DNA from 3 places in the Bradyrhizobium sp. CB3481 genome. Region 2 is predicted to be linked to each of the others. Evidence: predicted binding sites of a transcription regulator. Region 2 holds the regulator's gene; each other region holds the start of a gene.
What was found. The regulator HrcA, encoded in region 2, represses chaperone genes, less so after heat shock. The targets are predictions, from matches to a motif close to GTTAGCACTCNCNNNNNGNGAGTGCTAAC.

Region 1: QA643_RS05920 (co-chaperone GroES) is a predicted target of HrcA. The motif match lies at 3,585-3,613, and genes of this name have one in related genera.
Region 3: QA643_RS15355 (co-chaperone GroES) is a predicted target of HrcA. The motif match lies at 2,881-2,909, and genes of this name have one in related genera.

Annotation. Positions count from the first base shown of each region.
Region 1 is NZ_CP121647.1:1,240,790-1,250,714, forward strand. It holds gene QA643_RS05900 (hypothetical protein) at 1-510, opposite strand, end outside; gene QA643_RS05905 (hypothetical protein) at 639-1,007, opposite strand; gene QA643_RS05910 (hypothetical protein) at 1,042-1,260, opposite strand; gene groL (chaperonin GroEL) at 1,399-3,045, opposite strand; gene QA643_RS05920 (co-chaperone GroES) at 3,178-3,474, opposite strand; gene QA643_RS05925 (hypothetical protein) at 3,650-3,922, opposite strand; gene QA643_RS05930 (hypothetical protein) at 3,813-4,328, shown strand; gene QA643_RS05935 (protein phosphatase CheZ) at 4,531-5,301, opposite strand; gene QA643_RS05940 (L,D-transpeptidase) at 5,598-6,389, shown strand; gene QA643_RS05945 (DUF2076 domain-containing protein) at 6,463-7,293, opposite strand; gene QA643_RS05950 (ChbG/HpnK family deacetylase) at 7,421-8,263, opposite strand; gene QA643_RS05955 (glycosyltransferase family 2 protein) at 8,260-9,300, opposite strand; gene hisG (ATP phosphoribosyltransferase) at 9,376-9,925, opposite strand, start outside.
Region 2 is NZ_CP121647.1:171,200-181,124, forward strand. It holds gene dnaK (molecular chaperone DnaK) at 1-461, opposite strand, end outside; gene QA643_RS00805 (hypothetical protein) at 1,003-1,950, shown strand; gene pncA (bifunctional nicotinamidase/pyrazinamidase) at 2,051-2,764, shown strand; gene grpE (nucleotide exchange factor GrpE) at 2,908-3,522, opposite strand; gene hrcA (heat-inducible transcriptional repressor HrcA) at 3,728-4,816, opposite strand; gene rph (ribonuclease PH) at 4,987-5,700, shown strand; gene rdgB (RdgB/HAM1 family non-canonical purine NTP pyrophosphatase) at 5,712-6,341, shown strand; gene hemW (radical SAM family heme chaperone HemW) at 6,334-7,506, shown strand; gene QA643_RS00840 (AI-2E family transporter) at 7,803-9,925, opposite strand, start outside.
Region 3 is NZ_CP121647.1:3,188,143-3,198,067, reverse strand. It holds gene QA643_RS15370 (nucleoside transporter C-terminal domain-containing protein) at 236-1,486, shown strand; gene QA643_RS15365 (cupin domain-containing protein) at 1,607-2,146, opposite strand; gene QA643_RS15360 (usg protein) at 2,292-2,576, opposite strand; gene QA643_RS15355 (co-chaperone GroES) at 2,953-3,267, shown strand; gene groL (chaperonin GroEL) at 3,358-4,998, shown strand; gene QA643_RS15345 (phasin family protein) at 5,402-5,863, shown strand; gene QA643_RS15340 (hypothetical protein) at 6,060-6,272, shown strand; gene QA643_RS15335 (Crp/Fnr family transcriptional regulator) at 6,601-7,344, opposite strand; gene QA643_RS15330 (2OG-Fe(II) oxygenase) at 7,881-8,471, opposite strand; gene QA643_RS15325 (slipin family protein) at 8,537-9,688, opposite strand.

The sequences.
Region 1 (9,925 bases), 1.1 Mb from region 2:
CGCTTCCGGCGAGACCTCGGTAAAATCCTTCGGCGATGGCGTAATGCCGTCATCGCTGGTCTGGTTCTCGAGGAATTCCTTCTCGCTGAGATCGGAATTATCCGTCGAGGTGACTTCAGTGACGGCCTGGCCGATCGAGATCTGGCCGCGGAATTCGAAGGTGTCGCCGGTCGGCTTGCGCGTCAGCTTGATGGTCACCGGCTGCTTGTCACCGACGCTCTGCGTCGTGCCTGTGAGGGTCTGGCCATTCACGGCGAGATTGGCGACAAAACGGTCCTTGCGGTCGGAACCCTTGGCGGCGGGATAGCAGACGTCGAGGGTCGCCGCGGTGACGGTTTTGCCCTGGCGGGTTTCCTTCAGCACGACGTCGGCATTGCCGTCCATCAGGCCGTCGATTGCGGTGAAATAGCGCGTCTCCGCAGCGCCGGGTGCTGTCTTGGAGGGCAGTTTCATTTGGGCGAGGGCGGGAGCCGCAGGGATCACCGTCAAAGCGGCAGTCGGCAGCAGCATCAGCGCGGCACCAAGGAAAAATCGCATGCGGGCGGCCTCGTCGTCGATACAGGATTTGGAGATAGCTTAGGCCACCGTCCAGATGCCAGGAAGAATCGCGACCGGATTATTAGCGCATGCCGGATGGGTCAGCCACCGGGCTTACTGGATGCCGATTTTTCGCCAAAATAGAAGCCCGTGACCGCTCCAACGAGGCCAATCAGCGGCGTGAGGACAAGTTCAATCACGGCCCGGATCGATTTCAGGTCCATAGTTTCCACATTGCAGGCGCCGCCACCGTGACAGGCGTACATCGTGACGAGACCCGTCAAGACCACGGCCCCGATGACCCCAACCAAAGCCCAGACCAGTGCCAGCGCGATAGTGCCACGAATGGTTTCCCGATCGGCCGTCGGATCGTAGGGTTTCTCCACGATTTGACCAGCGGTGGCAGGTATGGCGCCGCCGCCCGCTGTAGTTGTAACGCCTATCGTGGTGAGATCTTGCTCGACCGGCATCGGCATTTCCCCCAAAAGCCGCGTTATGAGGTGGTTATCCGCGAAGGACCTTCTTGAAGGTCTTGTTCTTTTCTTCGATCAGGATCGATGCGCCGCTGGCTTCCTTGTCGGAAAAATACTTTTCGCGAGCGATCGCCTCCTGCAAGACGGTATTCGCCGAGACGCCGCGCTTGTTCGCTAGTTCGACCAGCGCGTCGAACAGCTCTTTGGGAAGATCGGCGGAAATCTTTACGGGCGCGTTTGCATCGGCCATCGGAAAACTCCGGTTTCCTCAAATATAGGCTGCTTGCCGGGAGGCGTGAAGTAGGACGGCAAAATATCGGCACCAATGGAAAGGCCCGCCACCTCGGTGGCGGGCCTCCCGCTGGAAATAATTGTAGGCAGAATAGGCTCAGAAGCCCATGCCGCCCATTCCACCCATGCCGCCGCCACCGCCGGGCATCGCCGGGGCCGGCTCCTTCGGCAGTTCGGCGACCATGGCTTCGGTGGTCACCAAGAGGCCGGCCACGGAGGAGGCGTCCTGCAGGGCGGTGCGCACCACCTTGGCGGGGTCGATGATACCCTTCTCGACCATGTCGACATATTGCTCGGTCTGGGCATCGAAGCCGAAAGTCTCCGACTTGTTCTCGAGGATCTTGCCGACCACGAGCGAGCCTTCGACGCCGGCGTTTTCCGAGATCTGGCGCACCGGAGCTTCCAGCGCCTTCAGCACGATGTTGATACCGGCCTGGACGTCGGAATTGTCGTTGTTGATGCGGCCGACGGCCTTCTTAGCGCGCAGCAGCGCCACGCCGCCGCCCGGCACGATGCCTTCCTGCACGGCCGCGCGGGTCGCGTTGAGGGCGTCCTCGACGCGGTCCTTTTTCTCCTTGACCTCGACCTCGGTCGCGCCGCCGACCTTGATCACCGCAACGCCGCCGGCGAGCTTGGCCAGCCGCTCCTGCAGCTTCTCGCGGTCGTAATCCGAGGTGGTCTCCTCGATCTGCGCCTTGATCTGGGTGACGCGGGCCTCGATGTCCTTCTTCTTGCCGGCGCCCTTGACGATGGTCGTGTTCTCCTTGTCGATCACGACCTTGCCTGCGCGCCCCAGCATGTTGATGGTGACGCTTTCGAGCTTCATGCCGAGTTCCTCGGAGATCAGCTGACCGCCGGTCAGGATCGCGATGTCTTCCAGCATGGCCTTGCGGCGGTCGCCGAAGCCCGGCGCCTTGACGGCGGCGACCTTCAAGCCGCCGCGCAGGCGGTTGACTACCAGCGTCGCCAGCGCCTCGCCCTCGACGTCCTCGGCGATGATCAAGAGCGGACGGCCGGACTGCACCACGGCTTCCAGCACCGGCAGCATCGCCTGCAGGCCGGACAGTTTCTTCTCGTGCAGCAGCACGAAGACGTCTTCCAGCTCGGCGGTCATCTTCTCGGCATTCGTAATGAAGTAGGGCGACAGATAGCCGCGGTCGAACTTCATGCCCTCGACGATGTCGACCTCGGTCTCGAGCGACTTGTTCTCCTCGACGGTGATCACGCCTTCATTGCCGACCTTCTGCATCGCCTGGGCGATCATCTTGCCGATCGCGGTGTCGCCATTGGCCGAGATGGTGCCGACCTGGGCAACCTCGGACGAGGCGGCGACCGGCTTGGCGCGCTTCTCGAGATCCTTGACCACGGCGTGCACCGCGATGTCGATGCCGCGCTTGAGGTCCATCGGGTTCATGCCGGCCGCGACCGCCTTGCCGCCTTCGCGCACGATGGCCTGCGCCAGCACGGTTGCGGTGGTGGTACCGTCGCCGGCGGTGTCGTTGGTCTTGGAGGCGACTTCGCGCAGCATCTGCGCGCCCATGTTCTCGAACTTGTCCTCGAGCTCGATCTCCTTGGCGACGGTGACGCCGTCCTTGGTGATGCGGGGTGCGCCAAAACTCTTCTCGATCACGACGTTGCGGCCCTTGGGACCGAGCGTCACCTTCACCGCGTTGGCGAGAACGTCGACGCCGCGCAGCATGCGGTCGCGGGCGTCGCCGGAAAATTTAACGTCTTTGGCAGCCATTGAATTTGCTCCTGGAATGGTCCTCATCCTGAGGAGCGGCCGTTTTGCCGCGTCTCGAAGGATGAGTTGTGGAACGAAGGGCCCTTCGAGACGGCAGCTTCGCTGTCTCCTCAGGGTGAGGGGGAGCGCGTGTTACGTCAGCACGCCCATGATGTCGGACTCCTTCATGATCAGGAGTTCCTCGCCGTCGAGCTTGACCTCGGTGCCCGACCACTTGCCGAACAGCACACGGTCGCCGACCTTGACGTCGATCGGGATCAGCTTGCCGGTTTCGTCACGGCCGCCCGGGCCGACGGCGGTCACTTCGCCCTGCGACGGCTTTTCCTTGGCGGTGTCGGGAATGATGATGCCACCCTTGGTCTTCTCTTCGGCATCGATGCGCTTGACCACGACACGATCATGCAGCGGGCGGAATTTGGTTTTGGCCATGACGTCTCCTCTTGAAGTTCCTCTGGGAAAGGCTCGGTTTCAGGTCTGCGCCATTGAAAATGGCGGATATGCCGGGTATTCGAAGCCGCCCCCGGGCGGGACAGCGCGCCCTTAGCAATCTTCGCGGTTGAGTGCTAAACGTGGGGCCGGGAAATATGGCTTGGCGCTGATCCTGTCAAGCAAACAAGGGGGTTAAGGCCTTCTTGAGGCCGGTATAGGATGCTCCCACGGAAACCAAATCGGTGCAGCGGCGTAATTCGACCGACGTCATTGCTCCGGCAGGCTTTTTACGGTTGGCTGCTTGACGGGAGCGGCCAAGGAATTGTCGGGGGAATGCGATGATCAGCTCACGTAATGCGCGTACGGTTGCCAATCTGGCGGCCGCGTCGGCGCTGACGGTCTTGCTCGCAGCATGCGGCAGCATGAGCTTGCCTTCGCTGTCGTCCAATCCGGCGCCCGAGGCCGAGCCCGGCGTCGCGCCCGAAATGCCGGCGACTATCCGCGCCGACGAGATCGTCGGCCGGTGGGGTCTTGCCTCGTTCCAGAATCCGAACGATCGCGCCCGCACCGAGGCGGCGGCGCGCGGCCAGTGCAAGCAGCCCTATGTGATCGGCGCCGGCACCTCCGGCGGTGTCGTCATGCATCTGGCCGACCAGGCCACCCCGCAGGAGCTGCGCCTCAAGGGCTCACCGGGCGGCAAGAACTATATCGGCCCGGCCGGTCCCGCCGGGGGGGAACAGGACCGCGAGATCATCTCGTTCGATGGCCGCGTGCTGATCACCCGCTTCATCGACAAGGATGCCGCGGTCCGCTACGGCAACATGGTCTATGTCCGCTGCGCCCCGCGGGCGTGAGGCTGGCGCGACACGGGTGTTTGTCATGCCCGCGAAGGCGGGCATTCAGTACGCTGCGGCCCCTCAGATGAATCGCTGACGTCTCTGCAATACTGGATCGTCCGCCTTCGCCTTCGCGGACGATGATAGCGGGGAAGGGGTCAGAAACAAAAAACGCCGGCATCGCTGCCCGCGTTTTGTTTGGGCTGCGTTAACCAGCCGATCAATTGAACATGGCGTCGATGTCGTCCTGCGAGGCGTGACCGATGTCGCCATCGAGCTTCGGACCGTTGAGCAGCTTGGCATCGCCCTCGCGGGTGTCGACGACCGGAATGGCATGGGCCTTGATCGCGTCGACGCCGCCCCAGATGTCCATCATGGTGTAGATGTGCTGCTCGATGAACTTCATCGTGGTCATCACCTTGCTGATGCGCTGACCGGTGAGGTCCTGGAAGTTGCAGGCCTCGAAGATCGAGACGACGCGTTCCTGGATTTCTTCTGAGAGCAGCTTCTGCTGGTCGGGCGAGATGTTCTTGGAGAGCGCGGTCGCCGCCTGGTCGATCGCTTCGGTAGCTTCCAGAATCTGCTGGGTGGCCTGTTCAGTGCCGCCGACGACGGCGCCGAGTTCGCCGTTGACCTTGGCCATTTCCTGGCCGTCAAAGCTCTTGCCGTGCAGGGTGGCGATTTCGCGCTTGGTGCGGTTGATCGCGTCGTGGATCAGGTCGAGCTCGACCTTCAGCTTCTCGCACTGCTCGATCTGGGCGCGATAGGTTTCAAGCAGCGCATGCGCATCGGCGGTCTCGCGTGCGATTTCCGACTGTACGCTGGTGGGGGCGCCGGCATGGCCGAAGCTTGCCATCTGGGCGCGGATCGCGCGCAGCTCGGCCATGATCTCTTTGTGCATCGGGCCGATCTCGCCGCCTTCTTCATGCATGACAATTGGCGCGTCGCCCAAAATGGATTCGATACGAAAACGTTTGCGATTGACCGACATGAGATTTTCCCGCCCCTTCCAGTTCGAAGGTGTTGTAGACCAAGGCGATTTAACGTGAGGTTCACGCGCGAAACTTGCATATCGGCGCACGAATACCATCGATTAACCATGAGGGCCGTGCGTTCACGCAAAATAAACGCTACCGGGCAAATTCGCGCGCCATTGCCGGGATGGTGAATCGAAACGCCTGTTACGTTTACCAAACCGATTAGGTTTTGATTTGTATTGTTCGCATGCAGCGGCGTTTGTCGCGCCGCCTGCGTTCCCACAAGTGACGAACAGTACAGAGTACGTCGATGTCCGGAAAAATCTCTTTGGCGCTCCTGGCGAGCGCGTCTTGTCTTTGCTTTGCCGGTGAGGCCGCGGCGATCGACGCCTCATCATCACCCGAGCCCACCGTGATCTACGCGCGGCAGCCCGCGCCGCCGCCGGTGCGCGTGGCCGCCGCCGAGCGCTCCAACATGGGCGGCGGCTTCATCGAATTCCTGTTCGGCGACGCGCCGCAGGGCGGGCGCTATCAGCGCGAGCAGGTCTATCAGCAGATGCCGGAATATGGCGGGCGGCGCATGCTGCTGCCTCCGATGGATCCGCAGCAATCGATGCAGCGCGAGGAGCAGGTGCTCGATCCGGCGCAGCACCGGCTCGATCCGAAATATGAAAAGCAGCTGGTCGAGTATCACGGCAAAGAGAGCCCGGGCACCATCGTGATCGATACGCCGAACAAGTTCCTGTTCCTGGTGCAGGGCGACGGCAAGGCGCTGCGCTACGGCGTCGGCGTCGGCCGGCCCGGCTTCACCTGGTCGGGCGTCAAGACGATCTCGGCGAAGAAGGAATGGCCGGCCTGGACACCGCCGCCGGAAATGCTGGCGCGCCGTCCCGACCTGCCGCGGTACATGGAAGGCGGCCCAGACAATCCGCTCGGTGCGCGCGCGATGTATCTCGGCTCCTCGCTCTATCGCATCCACGGCTCCAACGAGCCCTGGACCATCGGCACCAACGTCTCAAGCGGCTGCATCCGGATGCGCAACGAGGACGTGATCGATCTCTACGGCCGCGTCGGTGTCGGCGCCAAGGTGGTGGTGATTTGATCTACGGTGATGTGATTTGAAATGAAACGGCCGCCCAGTGGGGCGGCCGTTTGATTTTCAACTCTCGCAGGCTTTACGCGTAATCGCTGCCGCTGTCGCCATCGTCGCCGTCAAAGCCGTCGCCATCGTGATCCATATCGTCGTCATCGTCATGCGAAGCCTGGTCGAAGAAGCCCTGGCGAGAGCCGTAATCATTGTCGCCGCCGCTATCGGCGCGCCGGCTCGACGAGCCGATGTCGTTGATGCCGGCATCGCGCGCGAGGTCGCCGCCGGACTGATCGCCCCACGGCCTGCGGTCTTCGACGCCGCCGCTATGGCCGGCGGTATCGCCGAACGCCTGGTGATTGCCGCCGCCCATCATCGAGCGGATGCTGCTGGCCAGCAGCGAGCCACCGACCACGCCGGCCGCGGCCGCCGCCGCCGTGCCGAGGAACGAGCCGCCACCGCCGAATGCCGACGGCTGCTGCTGGGCGCCGCCATAGGGCTGGCCGTAAGCCGGCTGATTGTACGGTCCGCCGCCTTGCGTCTGCTGCAGCACCTGGCCACTATTCCATGTCGGCCGGTTGCCCATCTCGGGCGCACGAACGTTCGGCACCGAGCCATGCGAACCTTGCCCCTGGCTCTGTCCGAAGATCGCGTCGCGCATCGAATCGAGGAAGCCGCCAGGTTGGGTTTGCTGGCCTTGCTGGCCCGCCGCCGCTTCCAGTTCCTGGATGCGCATATCGGCGCGCTTCAACGCCTCGTCCTGCACCAGCGTCGTCTGCACCAGCGCATAGACCGCGTTTGGCGCGTTGCGCAGGCCCTGCATGATCGCCGACATCGCCTCGGGATCGCGCTTGGCGCTTTCCAGCTTGGCGAGCCGGTCGAAAAGATCGTCAATCAGTTGGCGTTCTTGCGGTGTCATGGCCCTCTCCCTCGCGTCGTCGTCGACGCGCCGGCAAGATGTAGGGCGGGCTTTATGTCGCAAGTAGTGGGCGGCCGGATTAAATTTTGGTATGCGACAAAACGCCGGGCGCATTTGTCGCGTCTTGTCAGCTCAATGTAACTTTATTCGCCGCCAGCAATGCCGGAAATTGGTCACCGGCGAGATAGGCGTGTTCCGCCTCGCGCTGGGTGGTGAGAGGATCGAGGCTTTGTAGCGTCTCGTCGACAAAGCCGGGATGGCACATCACGAGCCCGTCATCCGGCAGCCCTTCCAGAAACTCGGACATCAGCGCGCCGAAATTGGACTGCTTTGAAAAATCATAAGCCCCGTCGAAAGCGGGATTGAATGCGATGCCGGCATCGGCGGCGCGCTTGCGGAATTGCGCGCTGAGCATGTCGAGCACCAGCGCCTTGGGCGCGCCGAGCCGTTTGGCGAGCGGCCTGCCGCGGCCGCACTGGCGTATCCAGGCGGCGGGCGCCGCCTCTTTCACCGCGCGTAAAAAGCCGTCGCGGACCTGCGGGAAGAGCTGCGCGTGCTGGTGGCCATCGACAAAATCGGGCGCGCGGCCGAACAGCTCCTTGAACGCCGCAAGCTGCGCCAGCACTTCGTCTTCGATCATTTCAGGCTCGAGCCGGCGCAGCAGGCCCGACCGCAACAGGTTCGGAAACGGCAGAAACAGGCCGCCATCGAGCGGGCGGAAATGCATTGTCAGCGGACGAAACGGCGCGGTCAGCGTCGTGTGCAATCCGATGGCGCAGCGCGGGCTCGCCGCCGCCGCCTCCTGCAAGGCCGTGATCTCGGCGCGGCCGATCGCCGGGCCCACCACCATGACAGAGGTGGCGTTGAGGCGGCCTCGCGAAATCAGCTCGCGGATCGCGCGGTTGACGCCCTCGGCCAGCCCGTAATCGTCGGCGCACAGCCAGATCCGGCGCAGTGCGTCGTCCTTCATTCGGCGGCGGTCCGTTCGCTGGCCGCAGCCTCGCCGTCGGCGCGCTTTTCGGTATGCTCGGCGACAAAGTAGATCGGCCGCGCCTTCAATTCGGAGAGGATCTTGCCGATATATTCGCCGACGATGCCGATCATGATGAGCTGCACGCCGCCGATCGTCATCAACCCGATCATCAGCGAGGGATAGCCGGGGACCTGCTTGCCGGTGGTCAAGACCTCCCAGAGAATGGTCAGGCCGAAGATGAAAGCGGTGAGCGCGAGCAGCACGCCGAGCAGGCTGGCAAAGCGCAGCGGCGCCACCGAGAACGACGTCAGTCCCTCGATCGACAGGCCGATCAGCCGGCCCGGGCTGAAGGTGGTGACGCCATGCGCGCGCGGCGCCGGCTCGTAGTCGACGCGGATCTGGCGGAAGCCGATCCAGTTCGACAGGCCCTTGAAGAAGCGGTTGCGCTCGGGAAGCTGGCGCAGCGCGGTCGCCGCGCGCGGCGACAACAGGCGGAAGTCGCCGGCGTCTTCCGGGATCTTCTGCCGTGCGCCCCAGTTGATCAGCGCGTAGAAGCTGTGCACCGCAAGCCGGCGCGTGGCCGATTCATTGTCGCGATGCGCCTTCGCCGTGTAGACGACGTCGTAGCCGTCATCGATCCAGTGCGAGACCAGCTTTTCGACCAGGCTCGGCGGATGCTGGCCGTCGCCGTCCATGAACAGCACCGCGCCGCGGCGGGCGTGGTCGAGCCCGGCCATCAGCGCCGCTTCCTTGCCGAAATTGCGTGACAGCGATACCACCTGGACGTCGAGCCCGTCGGCCTTGAGCGTGCGTGCGATCGCCAGCGTGTTGTCGGCGCTGCCGTCGTCGATATAGACGACCTCGGTCGCAAGCCCGTAGCGCGCCATCAGCGTGCGGGCGAGGCCGATCAGCCGCTCGTGCAGCATGGCGAGGCCCGCCGCCTCATTGTAGACCGGCACGACAATCGACAGGCCTTTCGCCGCGGCGCTGGCTGCGGCCGTCGTGAGGCGGGAAACGTCAGAGCCAAGCGTCATCGAACAGGTCCCAGATTATCCAACCGTATATGCTACCTGCTGGAGGCTGTCGCAACGATGAACGAAACGGCAGCCTTATTGCCGCAAGAACGCCTCGAGCTTGGCAAATAACGGGTTTTCGCGGTCGAACACGTAGTCCAGCGAGGCGATCGAGACCGTGTCGGCGCCGTGCTCGCGCAGGAAGCTGCCGAGCGCGTAGAGGTGCATCGGCGGGCAGTGCAGCGTGAGCATGCCCGACGAGGTCGGCCCGCCGAACGGCGCCACCACGCCGAAGCGGTTGTGCGCCTCCGCCAACAGCTTGTCGTTGCAGCCGGCAAAGCGGGTGCGGACTTCGCGGAATTTGGCGGCGCGAGCCCTTGCTGCGATGTGGTCGAGGATGACGCGCGCGGTCTCGCGCGCCTCCGTCGACCAATCAGCGTCGCGCGAGGCGACGAGGTTGGCCTGGCTGCGCAGGATGACGCCATCGTCGAGCACTTTTAGCCCGTTGGCAGCGAGCGTTGCGCCGGTCGTGGTGATGTCGACGATCAGCTCGGCGGTGCCGACGGCGGGCGCGCCTTCGGTGGCGCCGGCGCTCTCCACGATGCGGTAATCGACCACGCCGTGGGAGGCAAAGAAGCTCCGCGTC
Region 2 (9,925 bases):
GTGGCCTGGCGCTGGGCGTCGTTGAAATAGGCGGGGACGGTGATAACGGCCTGGTCGACCTTCTGGCCGAGATGGGCTTCCGCGGTCTCCTTCATCTTCTGCAGGATGAAGGCCGAGACCTGCGAGGGCGAGTAGGTTTTGCCGTCGGCTTCGACCCAGGCGTCGCCGTTCGATGCCTTGACGATCTTGTAGGGAACGAGCTTCTTGTCCTTCTCGACCATCGGGTCGTCATAGCGGCGGCCGATCAGGCGCTTCACCGCAAAGAACGTACGCTCGGGATTGGTCACCGCCTGACGCTTGGCAGGCTGGCCGACGAGGCGCTCGCCGTCATCGGTGACGGCAACGATCGAAGGCGTCGTGCGCATGCCCTCGGCGTTCTCGATGACTTTCGCAGTCTTGCCATCCATTACGGCGACGCACGAATTCGTGGTGCCGAGATCGATCCCAATGACCTTTCCCATGGTCCTCATATCCTTCTTTTTGCGGCAGGTTGGCTGGGCCCTGGACGGCGCACCTAACCGAACCCCCAACGTTCAAATACTCGCGATATTGCGACGGTGAGCCTCATATAGGAGGGTGGGTTGGGCCCGCAAGGACCGAAAGCAAGCTTAGGGCCTGAAAAGGCTGATGTTTGAAAGATTGTGTCAGCCATGGCACGGGCCGCCCTGCACGTCGAGCCGCGTTAAGAAACTGGCAAGGCCTCCATCATCCATGGCGCTGAAGTAGTGGCGGGCGCCGCGCCTCATCCACGCCGCGCGCCAGAGGGGGAGCGGTATTTGGCCGCTGCAAACGCCTCAAAAAAGCGCCCCGAGGATGGGCAAAATCGACACATATCGCGATGTAACGGGGGAACGGACGCCTATCCTGCCCTGTTGCAGGGACGTCAAAACCGCTAAAAGCGGGCCGACTGGAACGACCCCGTCGTGCCCCGAGGCCCCCAGGATTCCACAAGCTGCATTGTCCGACCTTGAACGGCCGCCATACCAAACCGGTAGATCCTCTATGACGCCATTTCGATCCTTCGCTGCGGTTGCCCTGATCGTCGCCGCTCTGTCTTCTGCCGATTCCGCGCTCGCCGCCGACCCGGTCTTCCCGCCGGGCGCCAGGGTCGGCATGACGCCGCTGGTCGGCCTCAACAAGGCCAGAACGTTCACGGGATTCGAGACCGAGGACCAGGGCGTCAAGGTGCTGGTCACCGACCTGCCCGCCGACGCCTATGGCGAAGTCGCCAACGCCTTCAAGGCCAATCCGGCCGGCGCCGGCGGCATCAAGCCGGAGAGCCTCGAGACTTCAGCAGGGCTCGGCTACTATACGATCGAAAACGGCAAGGACGGCGCCACCAATGTGCGCCGCTATTCGATGATCCTGCCCGGTCCCACCTTCTCCGGCTATATCGCCGTGCAGGTGCCGGAAAACGCCTCGAAAATCTATACCGACGATGCCATCCGGCAGATGTTTGCCACCGCCGCGATCCGCACCGAGGTGCCGGTCGACGAGCAGCTCGGACTGATGCCGTTCAAGATCAGCGAGCTTTCGAGCTTCAAGAACGTCCGCACGTTGGCGCCGGGCGCGGCTCTCATTCTCTCCGACAGCGACGAGAAGAAGGGTTTTGAGATCGCCCCCTTCATGATCCTCGGCATGATCGGCTCGACCGCGGCTTCGCCCGACGATCGCGGCCGCTTCGCCCAGCAGATCGCGACCACGATCCCCGGCGTGCGCGACGGACGCATCACGATGAACGAGCCGGTCCGCATCGACGGCCAGCCCGGCTTCGAGACCCGGATCGACGCCGTCAGCGGCAAGGACAATACGCCTGTTACCATCGTGCAATGGGTGCGGTTCGGCGCCCAGACCTCGCTTCGCATCATCGGCTCGTCGCCGCGCGACGAGTGGACCAAGGCCTTTCCGCGCTTCCGCGCGGTGCGGGACGGAATCCAGCCAAAGACCTGATCCCGCCCTTGGCGGCTCGCGCCGCAATTTCGGGCTTTCGTTCGTACACACATGGAACTAGCCTTCCCTGCAGTCGGGTTTGCAACAGGGGAGACGCGCTATGCTTTCTCGCAGGCTGGTTCTGACAGGTTTTGGCGCGACGTCGGTCGCTGCCCTCTTACCCGGCGCGCTGATGGCCGCGCCGATCAAGCCGGATGACGCTTCCGCGCTGATCGTCATCGACGTGCAAAACTGCTTCCTTCCCGGCGGCAGCCTCGCGGTCAAGGACGGCGAGCAGGTCGTTCCCGTGGTCAACCGCCTCGCCAAGGGTTTTGCCAATGTGGTGCTGACGCAGGACTGGCACACGCCGGGCCACGTCTCGTTCGCGACCTCGCATGCCGGCAAGAAGCCGTTCGAAACCGTCGATCTCCCCTATGGCAAGCAGGTGCTATGGCCGGATCATTGCGTGCAGGGCACCGACAGTGCCTTGCTATCAAAGGATCTCGCGATCCCGCATGCCGGGCTCGTCATCCGCAAGGGTTTCAACAAGAACGTCGATAGCTATTCGGCCTTCACCGAGGCCGACGGCAAGACCACGACGGGGCTCGCCGCTTACTTGAAGGCGCGCAAGGTGAAGCGGGTGTTCCTCGCCGGCCTCGCCACCGATTACTGCGTCGCCTGGAGCGCGCTCGACGCCCGCAAGGCCGGCTTCGAAACCTATGTGATCGAGGACGCCTGCCGCGGCATCGACCTGCAGGGCTCGCTCGCCAAAGCCTGGGCCGACATGACCAAGGCCGGCGTCAAGCGCATCCAGTCGGGTGATATTGCGGTTTGAGGTGCAGTACGTGCACGGTGGTAAACCCTCATCCTCAGGAGCCGCATTAGCGGTGTCTCGAAGGATGAAGGCCGGGATGCATCAGCGGGGCCTCATGGTTCGAGACGGCGCTAAAGCGCCTCCTCACCATGAGGGTCTACTGTCTACGCCGCGCTGTTCGGTTCGTTGTTCGCAGGCGCAGCCTTCGCGCCGCCCTTGGAGACGCCGACCAGTGCCGGGCGCAGCACGCGCTCGCCGATCATGAAGCCAGCCTGCACGACCTGAACCACCGTTCCCGACGGGACCGACGGATCGGGCACCTCGTACATTGCCTGCTGGAAGTTGGGATCGAACTTCTCGCCCGACGGATCGAACTTCTTGACGCCGTTCTTCTCCAGCGTGTTGAGCAGCGAGCGCTCGGTCAGCTCGACGCCTTCAATGAAGGCCTTGATGCCGGGATCGGCGGTCTCCCTGGCTTCGGCCGGAATGGCATCCAGCGCGCGCTGCAGATTGTCGGCGATTTCGAGAATGTCGCGCGCGAAACCGGTGATGCCGTACATCTTGGAATCGGCAACCTCGCGCCGCGTGCGCTGGCGCAGATTTTCCATCTCCGCCAGCGTGCGCAGCATCTTGTCCCGCGCCTCGGCAACCTCCTTCGTCAACGCCTCGACCGATCCTTCCTCGGGATCGTCAGGCATGATGTAGGGTTTCGAGACCACGGGCTCGCCGGTCTCCGCCGGTTTCGCCTCATCGTTACTCGGCCGGTTGGGATCGGTCATAAGGCTGCCTTCTCAAGAAACGCATCTGGTTCGATGGGGGGATTTGCTGGCCGGGATATCGTGCTTTAGAGGCCGAAAATCAAGCGTTCCATGGCGTTTTTGAGGGAAGCATGTCTTTCGGCGCGATCCGGAGGGGCCCCGCGCTGCCCGGAGCAAGATATATCAGAACCATAAAGCCGTGGATTGGACCTCAATTCGGCCCGGATCAACCGCCCAGCATCCGGCTGACGATCCGCGCGGCGTAATCCACCGTCGGGATCACCCGCGCATAATTCAGCCGCGTCGGCCCGATCACGCCGAGAACGCCGACGATGCGGCCCGAGGCGTCGCCATAGGGCGCGATGATGGTGGAGGAGCCGGACAGCGAGAACAGCTTGTTTTCCGATCCGATGAAAATCCGCACGCCTTCGGCGCGCTCGGCGCGGCCAAGCAGATCGATCACCCCGCGCTTGGTCTCGAGATCGTCGAACAGCGACTTGACGCGTTCGAGATCTTCCAGCGCGTGCAGGTCCTCCAGCAGATTGGCGTGCCCGCGCACGATCAACTGGCGCTCCTCGTGTTCGCCGCCGGACCAGCTCGCGATGCCGGCCGCGATCACCTTCTGCGTCAACTGATCGAGCTCGGCCCGGCTCTGCGCCAGCGCGTTTTCGAGCTCCAGCCGCGCTTCCGCCAGTGTGCGGCCGCGAATCCGGGCGTTGAGGAAATTGGTCGCTTCGGTCAGCGCCGCGGGCGGAACGCCGGGCGGCAGCGCCAGCACCCGGTTCTCGACCTGGCCGTCTTCGCCGACCAGCACGACCAGCGCGCGCTCCGGCTCCAGGCGGACGAATTCGATATGCTTGAGCCGCGAATTGGATTTCGCCGTCAGCACCACCGCCGCCGCGCGCGTCAGGCCGGAGAGCCGCGTCAGGGCTTCGCCGAGCGCCGCCTCGACCGATTGCGCGCGCCCGACCGAGGCCAGCTGGTTCTGGATCGATTCCCGCTCGGGCTCGGTGAGGTCGCCGACCTGCATCAACGCGTCGACGAAGAAGCGCAGGCCGAGTTCGGTAGGCAGCCGCCCTGCCGAAGTATGCGGCGCGTAGATCAGGCCGAGCGTCTCGAGGTCCGACATCACGTTGCGGACCGACGCCGGCGACAGCGGCACCGCGATCAGGCGCGAAATGTTGCGCGAGCCGACAGGTTCGCCGGTGGCGAGATAGCTCTCGACGATTTGCCGGAAAATGTCGCGCGAGCGCTCGTTGAGCTGGGCGAGCCCCGCATGCGGCGCGATCAGGCCGATCGGATCGTGGTGGGCCACTGTTAACTCCCTGATGCCCCCTAATTTGTCGTCCCAGGGCGCCGATGACAAGCGCGCTTTGCCCGCCAAATCGGCGGCCCAAACCCCTGCCAAAAACCCTTGCCGCTGCCCGCTCCCCCTCCTACAAGCACCGCAAACGGATTTTCGCTCGATTTTCGAAAGGATTCCCCATGCGGCCAAGCCGCCGTGCGCCGGATCAGTTGCGCCCCGTGTCGCTGGAACGCGGCGTGGTCAAATACGCCGAAGGTTCCTGCATGGTTAAATTCGGCGATACCCACGTGCTGGTAACCGCCACGCTGGAAGAGCGGCTGCCGCCCTGGCTGAAGGGCCAAGGTCGCGGCTGGGTCACCGCCGAATATGGCATGCTGCCGCGCGCCACGCTGGAACGCACCCGCCGCGAGGCCGCCGCCGGCAAGCAAGGCGGCCGCACCGTCGAGATCCAGCGGCTGATCGGCCGCTCCTTGCGCGCGGCCGTCGATCTGGAGGCGCTCGGCGAGCGCCAGATCACCGTCGATTGCGACGTGATCCAGGCCGATGGCGGCACGCGCACGGCCTCGATCACCGGCGCCTGGGTGGCGCTGGCCGACTGCATCGCCTGGATGAAATCGCGCAACATGCTGAAGGCCAACGTGCTGCGTGACAATGTCGCCGCAATCTCCTGCGGCATCTATCAGGGCACACCGGTGCTCGATCTCGACTATGCCGAGGATTCCGAGGCCGAGACCGACGCCAATTTCGTCATGACCGGCGACGGCCGCATCATCGAGGTGCAGGGCACCGCCGAGAAGACGCCGTTCTCGCAGGACGAGTTCCTCGCGCTGATGGAACTGGCGCGCAAGGGCGTCGCGCGTTTGGTGGACTTGCAGAAGCTGGCCGTGGCGTAGTCTGATCGCCCATGCACCGTCGAATCACCGGCCGCCTCGTGATCGCGACCCATAATCCCGGCAAGCTTGCCGAGATGCGGGAACTGCTCGCGCCGCATGGCGTCGAGGCGGTCTCGGCCGGCGAGTTGGGCCTGGACGAGCCCCATGAAACCGGCAAGACGTTTCGGGCCAATGCCGCGATCAAGGCGATCGCGGCCGCCAATGCGGCGCAGTTGCCGGCCTTTGCCGACGATTCCGGCCTCGTGGTCGATGCGCTCGACGGCGCACCGGGGATCTACTCGGCGCGCTGGGCCGGCGAGGGCAAGGATTTCACGGCCGCGATGACCCGGATCGAGCGCCTGTTGCAGGAGCGCGGCGCGACCACATCAGACAAGCGCAAGGCGCATTTCGTCTCGGCGCTATGCGTGGCGTGGCCGGACGGCCATCTCGAAGAGGTCGAGGCGCGCGTCGACGGAACGCTGGCCTGGCCGCCCCGCGGCACCGCCGGTTTCGGCTACGATCCGATGTTCCTTCCCGACGGACATACGCGTACCTTCGGCGAGATGGCTTCGATCGAAAAGCACGGCCTGCCCCCGCTTGGCCTTGGCCTGTCGCACCGCGCCCGCGCCTTCGTCAAACTGGCGGAGATCTGCCTTGGCTAGCACCGAGCGCCATTACGGCAAGCGAGCGGCCTTCGGCGTCTACGTGCACTGGCCGTTCTGCCTGTCGAAATGCCCGTATTGCGATTTCAACAGCCATGTCCGCCACGCCGCGATCGACGAAGCGAGATTTGCCCGCGCGTTCGAGCGTGAGATCGAAACCACGGCTGAGCGCACCGGTGAGCGAACCGTCACCTCGATCTTTCTCGGCGGCGGGACGCCGTCGCTGATGCAGCCGCACACCGTCGGCGCCGTTCTGGATGCGATCGGAAAACACTGGCGCGTCGCCGACAATGTCGAGGTGACGCTGGAAGCCAATCCGACCAGCGTGGAGGCAACGCGGTTTCGCGGCTATCGCACCGCCGGCGTCAACCGCGTTTCGCTCGGCGTGCAGGCGCTCGACGACGCGTCTCTCAAGGCCCTTGGACGGCTGCACAGCGCGCGCGAAGCGCTCGACGCCGTCGCCATCGCGCGCAGCGCGTTCGACCGCTACTCGTTCGACCTGATCTATGCGCGCCCCGACCAGACGCCGCAGATGTGGGCGGATGAACTGAAGCTGGCGATTTCAGAAGCCGCCGAGCACCTGTCGCTGTACCAGCTCACCATCGAGGAAGGCACGCCGTTCTTCGGGCTGCACGCCGCCGGCAAACTGAAGACGCCGGACGAGGCGCTGGCGCGCGCGCTCTATGATGTGACGCAGGAAGTCTGCAGCGCGCACGGTCTTCCGGCCTACGAGATTTCCAACCACGCCCGCTTAGGGGCCGAGTGCCAGCACAATCTCGTCTACTGGCGCGGCGACGAATATGCCGGCATCGGCCCCGGCGCGCATGGACGTCTCGACGTTGATGGCGGGCGCTACGCGACCGCGACCGAGAAGCGGCCCGAAGCCTGGCTGATGCGGGTGGAGGCCAAGGGCCATGGCGTCGTGTCGGACGAGCGCCTCAACAGCGAAGAACGCGCCGACGAATTTTTGCTGATGGGATTGCGCCTCGCCGAGGGCATCGATCCCAAGCGCTATGCCGCCCTGTCAGGCCGCGCGCTCGATCCGGGCCGGATCGCGATCCTGCGCGACGAAGGCGCGATCACGGTCGAAACCGACGGACGCCTTCGCGTGACCAAGGACGGTTTCCCCGTGCTTGACGCCGTGGTGGCGGATCTCGCGGCGTAACAGAAAGCGCGATGACGCTTCATCCAAATCTCATCGCGTTTTAGCCTGCGGCTCGCTTCGCTTCGACCATCGAGAGAACCGTATGTCTGATGTCGAGAGTGTCGTCCGATTCATGTCCAAGGGCGCGCAACGCCGCAAGGCAGCTCGCCAAAATACCCGAAGCGAGTCGACCAGGGTGCCGTCGAGACCCAGAAGAGCCGAGCAAGTCATGGCGCGAGGATAGCTGCCGAACGCGAACGAGCACAAGCTCGCTTGGCCTAGGCTGGAAGCTACTTGAGAAGCGAATCCCACAAGCCCTACGCCGCGTCATTCGGCCTTGGAGGCAAGGACAAGCTCAAGCCGTTCTCGATGTCCACCACGAGCTCGCTAGCCATCTCCTGCAATCTTTGACGTTCTTGGTCGGGGAAATTGCGCGGCTGCATGTCGACTAAACAGAGGCATCCTATGACCTCCCCGGATGAGGTCCTAAGAGGCACTCCGGCATAAAAGCGAATCCCCTTTTCCAGTACGCGTGGATCATCCGCGAAACGCGGGTCCTCAGTGACGTCTTCGGAAACCAGCACATCGTTTGCGGCGATGACGTGTGCGTCCAGCGAGTTCTCGTGAGCATCGTTGGTTTCCTGCGAGCCGGGATCGTTCAACGATACAAGCGCAATCGGGACCTCGAATGCCTGAGCGATTTTTCTGGAGGCCTGGTCAAGCTCCTGCCGCTGCATTGCGGTCCAACCGGCTCTGTTCACCGACGCAATCGGCGTCGGCTCCATCCTGCTGACGACTTGGAGAGCCTCGCCGCGGGCTGCGGCACGGTGCGTCCATTCGGCAATCTGGTCGGTACAGGCTTGAAGCGACGCGAAAACTGCATCGGCCGCCGTCTGCCGCTTCAGCTCTTCGGTCTGTCCCGTCCCGGCTGCCAAATTCCAGCAACAGACAGCGAACTTCACATGAGGAGCGCGGCGGCGCAACCTGCGAAAGGCATATCGCGCGTACACTTGCGGCTGAGGGTGAAAATAGGACAGGCAAACTGCATCGATACCCTGAAGATCGAGCTGGCCTAACGCACCCTGGCTGACTGCGATCGGCGGCAGCACTTTGGCGCTGAGACCACGCTCCTGAAGCACCTGCCCGATCATCTCCGCCGCTGCGTGATCGAGCTCGGTCCGTCCTGCAAGACAAAGGATGGACGGCCGCTCGGCGGTGAGATTTTCTTCGTCCAGAGCTTTTTCCCGGACATGGTCCTCGACCTCGCGCACCACGAAGACAGCGGTGTCCGCGACGAGCCGACGATAGTTTGTATCGCTGGTATTGCGCTGCCTGTCGTTCTCAGCAAGGCGAAGCGCGGGAATGGCCACATTATCGTAAAACTCGCGCGAGGAACATGCGTCGACATAGTCCTCTGCGATCTCCACCGCCTCTTCCACATTGCCCGCCAATAGCCGTTGATAAAGCTGCTCCTCCGGCGCGAGCACCGGATCGCTGCCGAGAAGAATGCCCAGGAACTCCAACTGCGGGACATAGCGCCCGATCACAACGACGCAGACGGTGAGCGGCGTCGAGAGGAATAGCCCGACGGGACCCCACAACATCGTCCAGAAAATCGCGGCGATAATGATTGCCAGCGATGAAAGACCGGTGCTGGAGCCGTAGAGCCAGGGCTCGATGACGTTGTTGCTGATGAGCTCAGCCACCAGGAACAGGCCGACGACCCAGAACAGCATGGTCCAGCCTGGATCGACGGCAATCGCCAGGGCAATTGGGAACAGAGCGGCCAGGAAGGGACCGAGATAGGGGATGAAACGGAGAACCGCAGCGAGCAGCCCCCACAGAATCGCGTTCGGCACGCCCACGAAGTAGAGCGCTATGCCAATCGGTATTCCGTAGGTCAGATTGACAATGAGCTGCATCACCAGATACCGACTGACGCGGGTGGCGGCGTCGTTGATGGCCTGCGTGCTCTTTTGAAGATCACCGGCTCCTGCAAGCTTGATGAAGCGGTCGCGCAGGTCCTCCCGCTCCAGCAGAACGAAGATGACAAAGATGACGACCAGCCCGGCGGTCGCCAGCGGCGCCAGCAAGGGGCCGATGACGGAGCGAATAAGTTCGAGGGGCCTGGGCTGTGGCGCCTCCAATCGGACAGTGACCGGCTCCTCGGCCCTGGAACTAAGGCGTGGCTGCACTGGTTCGGACTTCTTGTTTCCGCCCGAGATCTCCTTGCCGAGATCCTCCACCGTTGTGGTCACCTTGCTGACGACGCTGCCGCCCGGGGCCGATGCCTGCAGCGAGTGGATCTTCTCGGTGATTGTGGTCTGATATTTCGGGAGATTGTCCGCAAGCTGGACAAGTTGACGCCCGATAACCAAAGCAACGCCTGCAACGACGACGAACGCAAGCGATACAGCCATCAGCACTGCGGCGATGCGAG
Region 3 (9,925 bases), 3.0 Mb from region 2:
CGGGTGGCCGAGCGCGGCATGGTTGTCAATGGCGAGGCGCGGATAGGTACCGTGTCCCGGACGCAGCGCGGCGCGAAGTGCCGCGCTGCTGAGCCGGGACCTATTTCCATGCGCGAGATGGGTCCCGGCTCTGCGGCGCAGCGTCAAGTGGCGCTGCACCGCGTCCGGGACACGAGTTGGGGGTTTCACAATCTTGCGGCGCTGGCATAATCCCGTCAGGGGCTTCGGGGGATCCATGCTGCAGCTACAATCGGCGTTTGGCGTGCTGGCGCTATTGGCCATCGCGTGGGCGCTCAGTGAAAACCGCCGCGCGGTCTCGCTGCGGCAGGCGGCCATCGGCCTTGCCACCACCATCGTCACCGCGCTGGTGCTGCTCAAGCTGCCGCCGGTGGCAAAAGCATTCGGCGCCATCAACGATGCGGTCAACACCATCTCGGCGGCGACGCGCGCGGGCACCTCCTTCGTGTTCGGCTATATCGGCGGCGGCGCGCTGCCGTTCGATCTCAAGGCGCCGGGCGCGGATTTCGTACTGGCGTTCCAGGCATTGCCGATCGTTCTTGTTATGAGCGTCCTGACCACGCTGCTGTTCTATTGGCGCGTGCTACCGCCGATCGTGCGCGGCATGGCGTGGCTGCTAGAGCGCACGCTCGGCGTCGGCGGCGCAGTCGGGCTGTCCACCGCGGCCAATATCTTTCTCGGCATGGTCGAGGCGCCGCTGTTCATCCGCCCCTATCTGGCGCAGCTGACGCGCAGCGAATTGTTCCTGGTGATGACCGGCGGCATGGCCGGCATCGCCGGCACCGTGCTGGTGCTCTATGCCACCTTCCTGGCGCCGCTGATTCCGGATGCTGCCGCGCATTTCGTGATCGCATCGGTGCTTGGCGCGCCAGCGGCGATCCTGGTCAGCCTGATCATGGTGCCGGAAACATCGGACAAGCGCACCGGCGGATCATTGGAAGATCCTGATATGCAGACGTCCTCGACCATGGATGCCATCGTCAAGGGCACCACCGCGGGACTCGAACTGCTCCTCAACATCGTCGCGATGCTTTTGGTGCTGGTGGCGCTGGTCTATCTCGCTAATGCCATTCTCGGCCTGTTGCCCGAGATTGGCGGCGCAAAAATTTCGCTGCAGCGGCTGCTCGGCTATTTGATGGCGCCGGTCTGCTGGCTGATCGGCCTGCCCTGGCCGCAGGCCATCACGGCCGGAAGCCTGATGGGCACCAAGACCGTGCTCAACGAGCTGATCGCCTATCTCGAATTGTCAAAACTCGGCGCTGAGGCGCTCGATCCGCGCTCGCGGCTGATCATGCTCTATGCGATGTGCGGCTTCGCCAACTTCGCCAGCCTCGGCATCATGATCGGCGGCCTCGGCACCATGGCGCCGGAGCGCCGCGAGGAAATCAACGCGCTGGGATTGAAGTCGATCGTATCGGGGACGATCACGACGTGTTTGATGGGCGCGGTGGTGGGGGTTCTCACATAGATTGCCGTCATGGCCGGGCTTGTCCCGGCCATCCACGTTCTTGTTCTGACCGACGAGAAAGTAAGACGTGGATGCCTGGGTCAAGCCCGGGCACGACGAGCGTAGGTAAACGCACGTCCCTTACGACGCCAACTCCACCGTCTTGAAATCCGCCGGCAAGATCACTTCCAGCAGTTCCACGTCGTCGGAATAATCCATGATCAGGTGTTTGATGCGCGGCGGCTGGGTCCAGGCGCTGCCCTCTTTCATCAGCGTCTCGCCTTGCCCTTCCATGTAGGTCTTCACCCAGCCCTTGAGCACGTAGACCATCTGGAATTCGACGTCGTGGTAATGCAGCTTGGAAACTTCCGCCGGATTGCACGGACCCTGCAGGCGGATCACATGCGCCTGCGCCAGGCCATGGGTCGCATCCTTGATGCCGAGGTCGCGGTACTTTGCGTAAGTGCGCAGGCCGTCGGCTTTGAAATCCTCTTCGCGGTGATGGCTGATGGCGATGGTCTGCTTCGGCCGCGCCTTCTTAGCGGGCTTGGCCTTCGACACGCGCGCCTTGGATTTGATGGTCTTGCGGGCCGAGGACTTGGCTGATGCCTTGTGGCCCGACCATTTTTTCTTCACGGCGGGCTGTGCCGCGGGCCGTGATGTCACTTTCTTCCTGGCCATTTGTGCCTCCCTTTTTGTTTATCGCGGAAGCTAACACGAATTCGCCTGCGTAGGGTGGGTTAGCCGAAGGCGTAACCCACCGCAGCGCTGCGGCACGCAGAAGCATGGTGGGTTACGCTGCGCTAACCCACCCTACGCCGCCCAATCAATGCAGCTGAAACACCCCGTCGACCGCGCGCAGCTCGGCCGGCTTGATCAGCCTGGAATGGGCGACGGTCACGGAATACAGCGGGCCATCAAGCTTCTCCTGCCAGAAAGCGAGGAAGTCCTTCAGCGCCGGGAATTTTGGAAAGAGATCGTAGTTCTGCCAGACATAGGTCTGCAGCAATGAAGGGTGGTCCGGCATCCGATAGAGGATTTGCGCCGTCGTCAGCCCGTAACCCAGCACCTGTTTCCGGAAGTCGTCGGAAACACCAACCCGCGAGACCATGCCTGTACCTCCATTTCTGGAGCGCATTGTCGTGGTGGCACCGAGCCACCCCGGCGGAGATGCGCTCACATGAGAGAATTGTGACGCACGCTACCAACCCATCACAAGCCTAAATGTTTAATGATGTGTTGAAAATTCCAGCATTAGCAGCAGCTTAGCCCACGTGCTAATACGGGATCGGGCGGTGACCGGTCGGGCGTTAAGCATGCCGGAGAAATTTGGCAGACGAGATATTTGAGTGCTAATTTTTCTGCTAGAAGCCCTTGTCCCCCAAACAAGTCTGGCCTAAATCTGCCGCAGCCGCATTGGCACTCGCCGGTGCGGACTGCTAACAATCCAGAATTCGACAACATTTCCAGACGTTTAGGAGGACTGCATGACATTCCGTCCGCTTCACGACCGCGTCGTGGTCAAGCGCATCGACGCAGAAGAGAAGACCGCTGGCGGCATCATCATTCCGGACAGTGCCAAGGAAAAGCCCTCCCAGGGCGAAATCGTCGCCGTGGGCCCGGGTGGCCGCGACGAAGCCGGCAAGCTGATCCCGATCGACCTCAAGGTCGGCGACCGCGTGCTGTTCGGCAAGTGGTCGGGCACCGAGGTCAAAATCGACGGCCAGGAGCTCCTGATCATGAAGGAGTCCGACATCATGGGCGTGCTCGACCTGCCCGCCTCCAAGAAGAAGGCCGCCTAATCCTTCGCCTGCCACGCTCACCCTGAGGAGCGCCGCAAGGCGCCTCCCCTCAAAGGGTGAGAAACAAAGATCAACTCAGGGAAACCAGATATGTCAGCCAAAGAAGTCAAATTCGGCGTTGATGCCCGCGACCGCATGCTGCGCGGCGTCGACATCCTCGCCAATGCCGTGAAGGTCACGCTCGGTCCGAAGGGCCGCAACGTCGTGCTCGACAAGTCGTTCGGCGCGCCCCGCATCACCAAGGACGGCGTCACCGTCGCCAAGGAGATCGAGCTCGACGACAAGTTCGAGAACATGGGTGCGCAGATGGTGCGCGAAGTCGCCTCCAAGTCCGCCGATGCGGCCGGCGACGGCACCACCACCGCGACCGTGCTCGCGGCTGCGATCGTCCGTGAAGGCGCCAAGTCGGTTGCCGCCGGCATGAACCCGATGGATCTCAAGCGCGGTATCGACCTCGCGGTGGAAGCCGTGGTCGCCGACCTCGAGAAGAACTCCAAGAAGGTCACCTCGAACGAGGAAATCGCCCAGGTCGGCACCATCTCGGCCAACGGCGACGCCGAAATCGGCAAGTTCCTCGCCGACGCCATGAAGAAGGTCGGCAACGAGGGCGTCATCACGGTTGAAGAAGCCAAGTCGCTTGAGACCGAACTCGACGTCGTCGAGGGCATGCAGTTCGACCGCGGCTACATCTCGCCCTACTTCGTCACCAACGCCGACAAGATGCGCGTTGAGATGGAAGACGCCTACATCCTGATCAACGAGAAGAAGCTGTCCTCGCTGAACGAGCTGCTGCCGCTGCTGGAAGCCGTGGTGCAGACCGGCAAGCCGCTGGTCATCGTCGCCGAAGACGTCGAAGGCGAAGCCCTCGCCACCCTCGTCGTCAACCGTCTGCGTGGCGGCCTGAAGGTCGCGGCCGTCAAGGCTCCGGGCTTCGGCGATCGCCGCAAGGCCATGCTGCAGGACATCGCGATCCTGACCGGCGGCCAGGCGATCTCGGAAGATCTCGGCATCAAGCTCGAGAACGTCACGCTGCAGATGCTCGGCCGCGCCAAGAAGGTGATGATCGACAAGGAAAACACCACGATCGTCAACGGCGCCGGCAAGAAGGCCGATATCGAGGCCCGCGTTGCCCAGATCAAGGCGCAGATCGAGGAAACCACCTCGGACTACGACCGTGAGAAGCTGCAGGAGCGTCTGGCCAAGCTCGCGGGCGGCGTCGCGGTGATCCGCGTCGGCGGCGCGACCGAGGTCGAGGTGAAGGAGCGCAAGGATCGCGTGGATGACGCGATGCATGCGACCCGCGCGGCTGTTGAAGAAGGCATCGTGCCGGGCGGCGGCGTCGCCCTGCTCCGCGCCTCCGAGCAGCTCAAGCGCATCAAGACCCAGAACGACGACCAGAAGACCGGCGTCGAGATCGTGCGCAAGGCGCTGTCCGCACCGGCCCGCCAGATCGCGGTCAACGCCGGTGAAGACGGCTCCGTCATCGTCGGCAAGATCCTCGAGAAGGAGCAGTACAACTACGGCTTCGACTCGCAGACCGGCGAGTACGGCAACCTGGTCTCCAAGGGCATCATCGACCCGACCAAGGTGGTCCGCACCGCGATCCAGAACGCGTCCTCGGTCGCGGCTCTCCTGATCACCACCGAAGCCATGATCGCCGAACTGCCGAAGAAGAACGCTCCGGCGGCCGGCATGCCCCCGGGCGGCGGCATGGGCGGCATGGACTTCTAAGGCCAACCACTCAAGGCAATCACAAGAATGCAGAACCCCGGCAGCGATGCCGGGGTTTTTGCTTGGAACAACAATGTTGCCATAACACGGCGAATGCCGACGCCTCCCTTGCAACGCTACGCTGAGGAAAAGATCGGCTTCGGCCTGAAATATCCTTGTTATGCACAGTTCGACATAAATATACGATCGTTTGTGTTGACAAGCTCAAAAAAATATTCAGCGAGAGTCGCAATTCGAACCGACGTTTCGCTTCTCTTGGCCCAAAGTCGATAACGGGTAAGGGGCTAAATCAAAGCTCATCCAAAATCTGATCGAACACGGAGCGTGAGCTCTCGTGACGCAAACGAGCGTCGCGGAGAATGCTTTCGCTTGGAAGGAGTAATGTCGCGTGAGTGAAAGCGAAATGAAAGTGACGACAAACGGAACCAAAGCGAACGGAACCAATCTCTTCGGAATGCCGCTGCCGGACTTCTCCAAGATGGCCTTGCCCGGCATGGCCGGCAGCGAACAGGTCCTCGCCCGCACACAGGAAGGCTTCGAGAAGATCAAGGCCGCGTCGGAGAAGATGACGGAAGCGCTGTGCGAGACCTATTCAAGCAACGCCAAAAGCGCGACCGACTACGGGCTGAAGGTGTTTGAACTCTCAAACGCCAACACCGCCTCCACGCTGGATTTCATGATCCATCTGTGCGGCAGCAAGTCGGCGACCGATGTTCTCACCTTGTCCGCGGAGCAAGCACGCAAGGCCATCGTCGCCGCTTCCGATCAGAACAGGGAATTGTGGACACTTGCACAGAAGCTTGCGACCGAAACGGGTGAACCGATCAGGAAGCACTTCAGCAAGGTGTTCCACCAGGCCGGCTAGCGAGCCTGCTCAATTCACGTCCAGGACGTTCGACGAGGATCCGGCCGGTTGGACAGCCCGGCGAGCACAAGCCCCACCAGCACTGCTCGACCGAACGAGGTGCGCGATGCCCCCCAGTAAAGCCGCACCGACAAGGGCAATCCAACCGGCCGGTGCTCTTCGCGCCAACAATCTAGGCAATCACAGGGAGAGCGACATGGGTATGGTGATGGTCAAATGTCCGCAAACTGGACATGCGATTCCCACCGGTATCAGGACTGATCGTGAAAGCTTCGGCCGCCGGCCGGTATTCTTCTCGCGCACCCGTTGCGTGATCTGTCATACCGATCACCCGTGGTTTGCGCGCGAAGCCTGGGTCGAGGAGCCAGTCATCGGAGTGCAGCATCATCACGCGAGCGCCACTGCGTAATGGTTTCACGCTGATCAGATGATGGTCGGGACGGAGGGGACGTTATGCCGCGCACGGACAATTCAAGCGAGACATCCACCTGGCTGTTGCAGGCCAAGGACATACTTGATGAGGCACGACGGCTAAAGCCGGGTCCGGAGCGCAAGGAGCTGCGCCAAACCGCGAAGGTACTGCGAGAGATTGCAAGACTCGAGGCGGCATCTCGGTCAGCACGTGAACATGATTTGCGGCAGAGAACCTGATCGGTGGGCGATCCGCTCGATCGGCTTTCCCCAACATGATAGCCGCAAGTCCAAGGTGGAAGGTCAGTCGGCGGCGCGAAGCGCCTTCACATCGCATCACGCGATTTGACTTCGGGCAGAACCGCCGCGCGAGATTGAGCCGAATTCGACGAGAATATCTCCTCTACTTCGAGGCGCATGGCGTTGTGGCACTCGCAAGCGGCGGCCGCGAGCCGCGCCCGGTTGATCTCGATCAGGCCGCGCCGATCTGACCTGATCGCGCCGCGCGCACGCAGATTACGCATCACGAGCGTCACGGTCGTACGCCGCACACCGAGCATTTGCGAGAGCGCGTGCTGGGTGAGCGGGAGCGCATCATGGTCGACGCGATCACGCAGCTGAAGCAGCCAGCGCGCCATGCGGGCCTGGACAGGGTGCAGCGCATTGCAGGCCAGACCGAGCTGGAACTGTATCAACAGCGCCCGGATGTGAGTTTGAACCATGCGCCTGATCGCTGGACTGCGGTTGAATGCGCCGTAAAACCGCGATGCCGGGATCCGGAAGGCGGTGCCGGTCGCGCGTACGACAGCCGTAATCGCCGAAGGTGATGGCCCGAGCACCGAAAGCAGGCCGACGGCTCCCTCACGTCCAATGGCCGCAGTGGCCACCGTGTGTCCGTCCGCCATGTCGATCATCAACGTGATGGCGCCGTTGTTCGGGAAGAGAACATAGTCGATAGCGTCACCTGCCCGCGAAACGACCCCGTCCTGATTGAGCGCGATCATCTCAAGATCGGGTTCTAGCAGACCGAGATCCGGCGCAGGCAATGCTGCGAGAAGGCGGTTGCCCATTCCGCCGTGAGGCATCACTGCGACATACCCGCGGTGACGCGTCTACGGCGTCCTCCATTTGGAGAATCGCGAAACGATCGTCTCAACATCGATTAAATTTGCTCTCTACTCGCACAAACACGCTGGCACGCTACCAAATTCCAAACGCCCGGCTGCGCGCAGACTTTCTGCTTGCAGAGCCTAAGGGAGTTAGATGCAAACGGACCGCCGGACGCAACCCGCAAAATGCGCATGGGTAATACGGTAACAGTGCGCGAAGTTCCAATTTCGGCGCGTGGATTTCGAGCAAGAACGAGAAGTAGAACCGACTGGGTAAACGCAAACCCCGGCATCGCTGCCGGATTTGCGCACGTGCTGTCAGCGCACCACCGTCCCGATCCGCTCGTAACGGATGGCCGGCGGCTTGCCGTTGTCGCCGGCGTCGCGGGAAAAGAAGATCATGCCGACGCGGCTGATGACAGAGGGCGCGGCGCAAACCGCGCACTCTTTGTTTGAATCAAATGTCTCCGCCTGTCATTCCAGGGGGACAATTGCCGTCATGCGGCCGCCGCACGGCGATACATCACGTCCGTTCGCAACACGTATTTGCGTCCCGTCGTAACGGGATCGCCGCGATGCAGAATCGGGTGGTGGAACAGCAGCCCCATGCCTTTCGCCGGCGTGATGCGCAGCATTCCGCCGGTCGAGAAGCCGAAGCCATCGTCGCTGAACGACGTCGCGCCACCGTCGAAGTCGTCGTTCAGGTAGACCATGAACGTGAAGAAGCTGCGTTCGCCGTTCGGCCTCTGGAAGTAGCCGTCACGATGCCAATCGAACTGCTGCCCGATATCGTAGCGATAGAGCCGAAGCCGCTCGTTGAACGCCACCGGTGTCCATGTCCGCTGAAAGCGCGGCGCCAGATCGTCCGAGAGACGCTGATAAAGCGCCAGCGCCCGCGCTGGATCGTCAATCATCACCCGGTCGTTGTTGCGCACGTCCTTCATCATGATCATCCCCCGCGCGGTGGTGATCGGTGCCTCTTCGAAGCCGGTCGCTTCGCCGAGCCTGATATAGTCGTCGCATTCGGCAGCCGAGAGGAAGCCGGCGATGGTGGCAATGTTGTCCGCTCTCCAATAGATCTCAGCCATAACCGGCTCCTATTGTCATGTGATGCCCTTGCGAAGGGCCGTCCATGGGCGGCCCTTCTGTTTTGTCATGCGTTCTCCGCCGACTTGATGCGGACCAGCTTGCTCAGCAGCGCGTCGAGGCCCTGCCCGTCGCCTGCATGCAGGTCGATCCGGCCGACCTTCTCGACCAGCCGCTCCAGCGACTCCAGCTCCTTGAGCCGCAGCAGCAGCGGGTTCTCCTCCATCAGCTTGGCGGTGTTCAGAAGCGAGCGCGTCGCCGCGGTCTCTTCCTGACGGCGGATCAGGTTCGCCTTGGCGACCCGCTCCGCCTCCACCACCTTATTGACGAGCTCGCGGATCTCGCCGGGCAGGATCACGTCCTTCACGCCGAGCTCCGTGACCTCCACGCCGCTGTCCGCGACGCGGTCGCGGACATAGTCGCGCAGCTCCGCATCCAGCGCCGCCTTCGCCGACAGCACCTCGTCGAGCGTGCGGCCGGCGACCGCCTCGCGGATCGCGAACTGCACCAGGCGGTACAGCCACGCATCCACGTCGGGCACGGCAGCGACCACGCGCTCGGGGTCGACGATCCGGCGGAATGCCGTCAGGGTCACACGCAGCGCGATGCGATCCTTGGTCAGCATTTCCTGCGCGGTGATCTCGACCGCCTGCGGACGCAGGTCGAGGCGCTTGACCTCGATCTTGCGGCCGGCGATCCAGAACGCGTGCCGGCCGGGCGCGAGCCGCTCCACCAGCCGGCCCTCGACGTAGAGCAGACCAGCCTCGTGGTTCTCGACCACCGCCTCCGTCACGATGGTCGGACGGTTGCGTTCGATCATCGCCAGATGGCGCTCGGTCACGCGGGGATCACGGCTCACATCGATGCGCTCGACATCGATGGAGGTCGCGACCTTCCAGTAGACGCGCGCCTGCCAGGGCGTCATCAGGTGCACCGGACGGCCGTCGAGGCTGACGATCGCGATCTCGTTCGCCTTCGTCTCCACCGCCTCGAACAGCTCGGCGGCGAGATCAGGCCGCGCGGCCTTCAGCACCGCGTAACGCTCCGCGGGGAATTCGGTGCGCACGACGTTGAAGATCTCCGCCGTCAACTGACGGCGCAGATCGAACAAGAGGTGACGGCCGGGTTCGAGTACGCGCTCGAGCCTGCCGTTACGCGTCAGCAACGCGCGCTCGCCATCCTTCACCGTCAGCGTCTTCATCAGCAAATGCCAGGTCACGGCACGCCTCCATGGTTTGCGCTCCGGCCCTGAAGAGGTCGAAGTGCGGGTTTCGTTTTGCAAAGGACGTGAGGACGCAGACGACGCTTCCTGGAAGCTCGGCGGGCCGGGTTTAAGCTTGCGCAATGACGGGCGCACGCGGTCGATCGCACGACTTGCGTCGCGCGGCCAAACGTTGCCACCCGGCATCAACGCAAGCGGTATCCACCGCGGCGCAAAGCCGGTCTCACAGTGTCT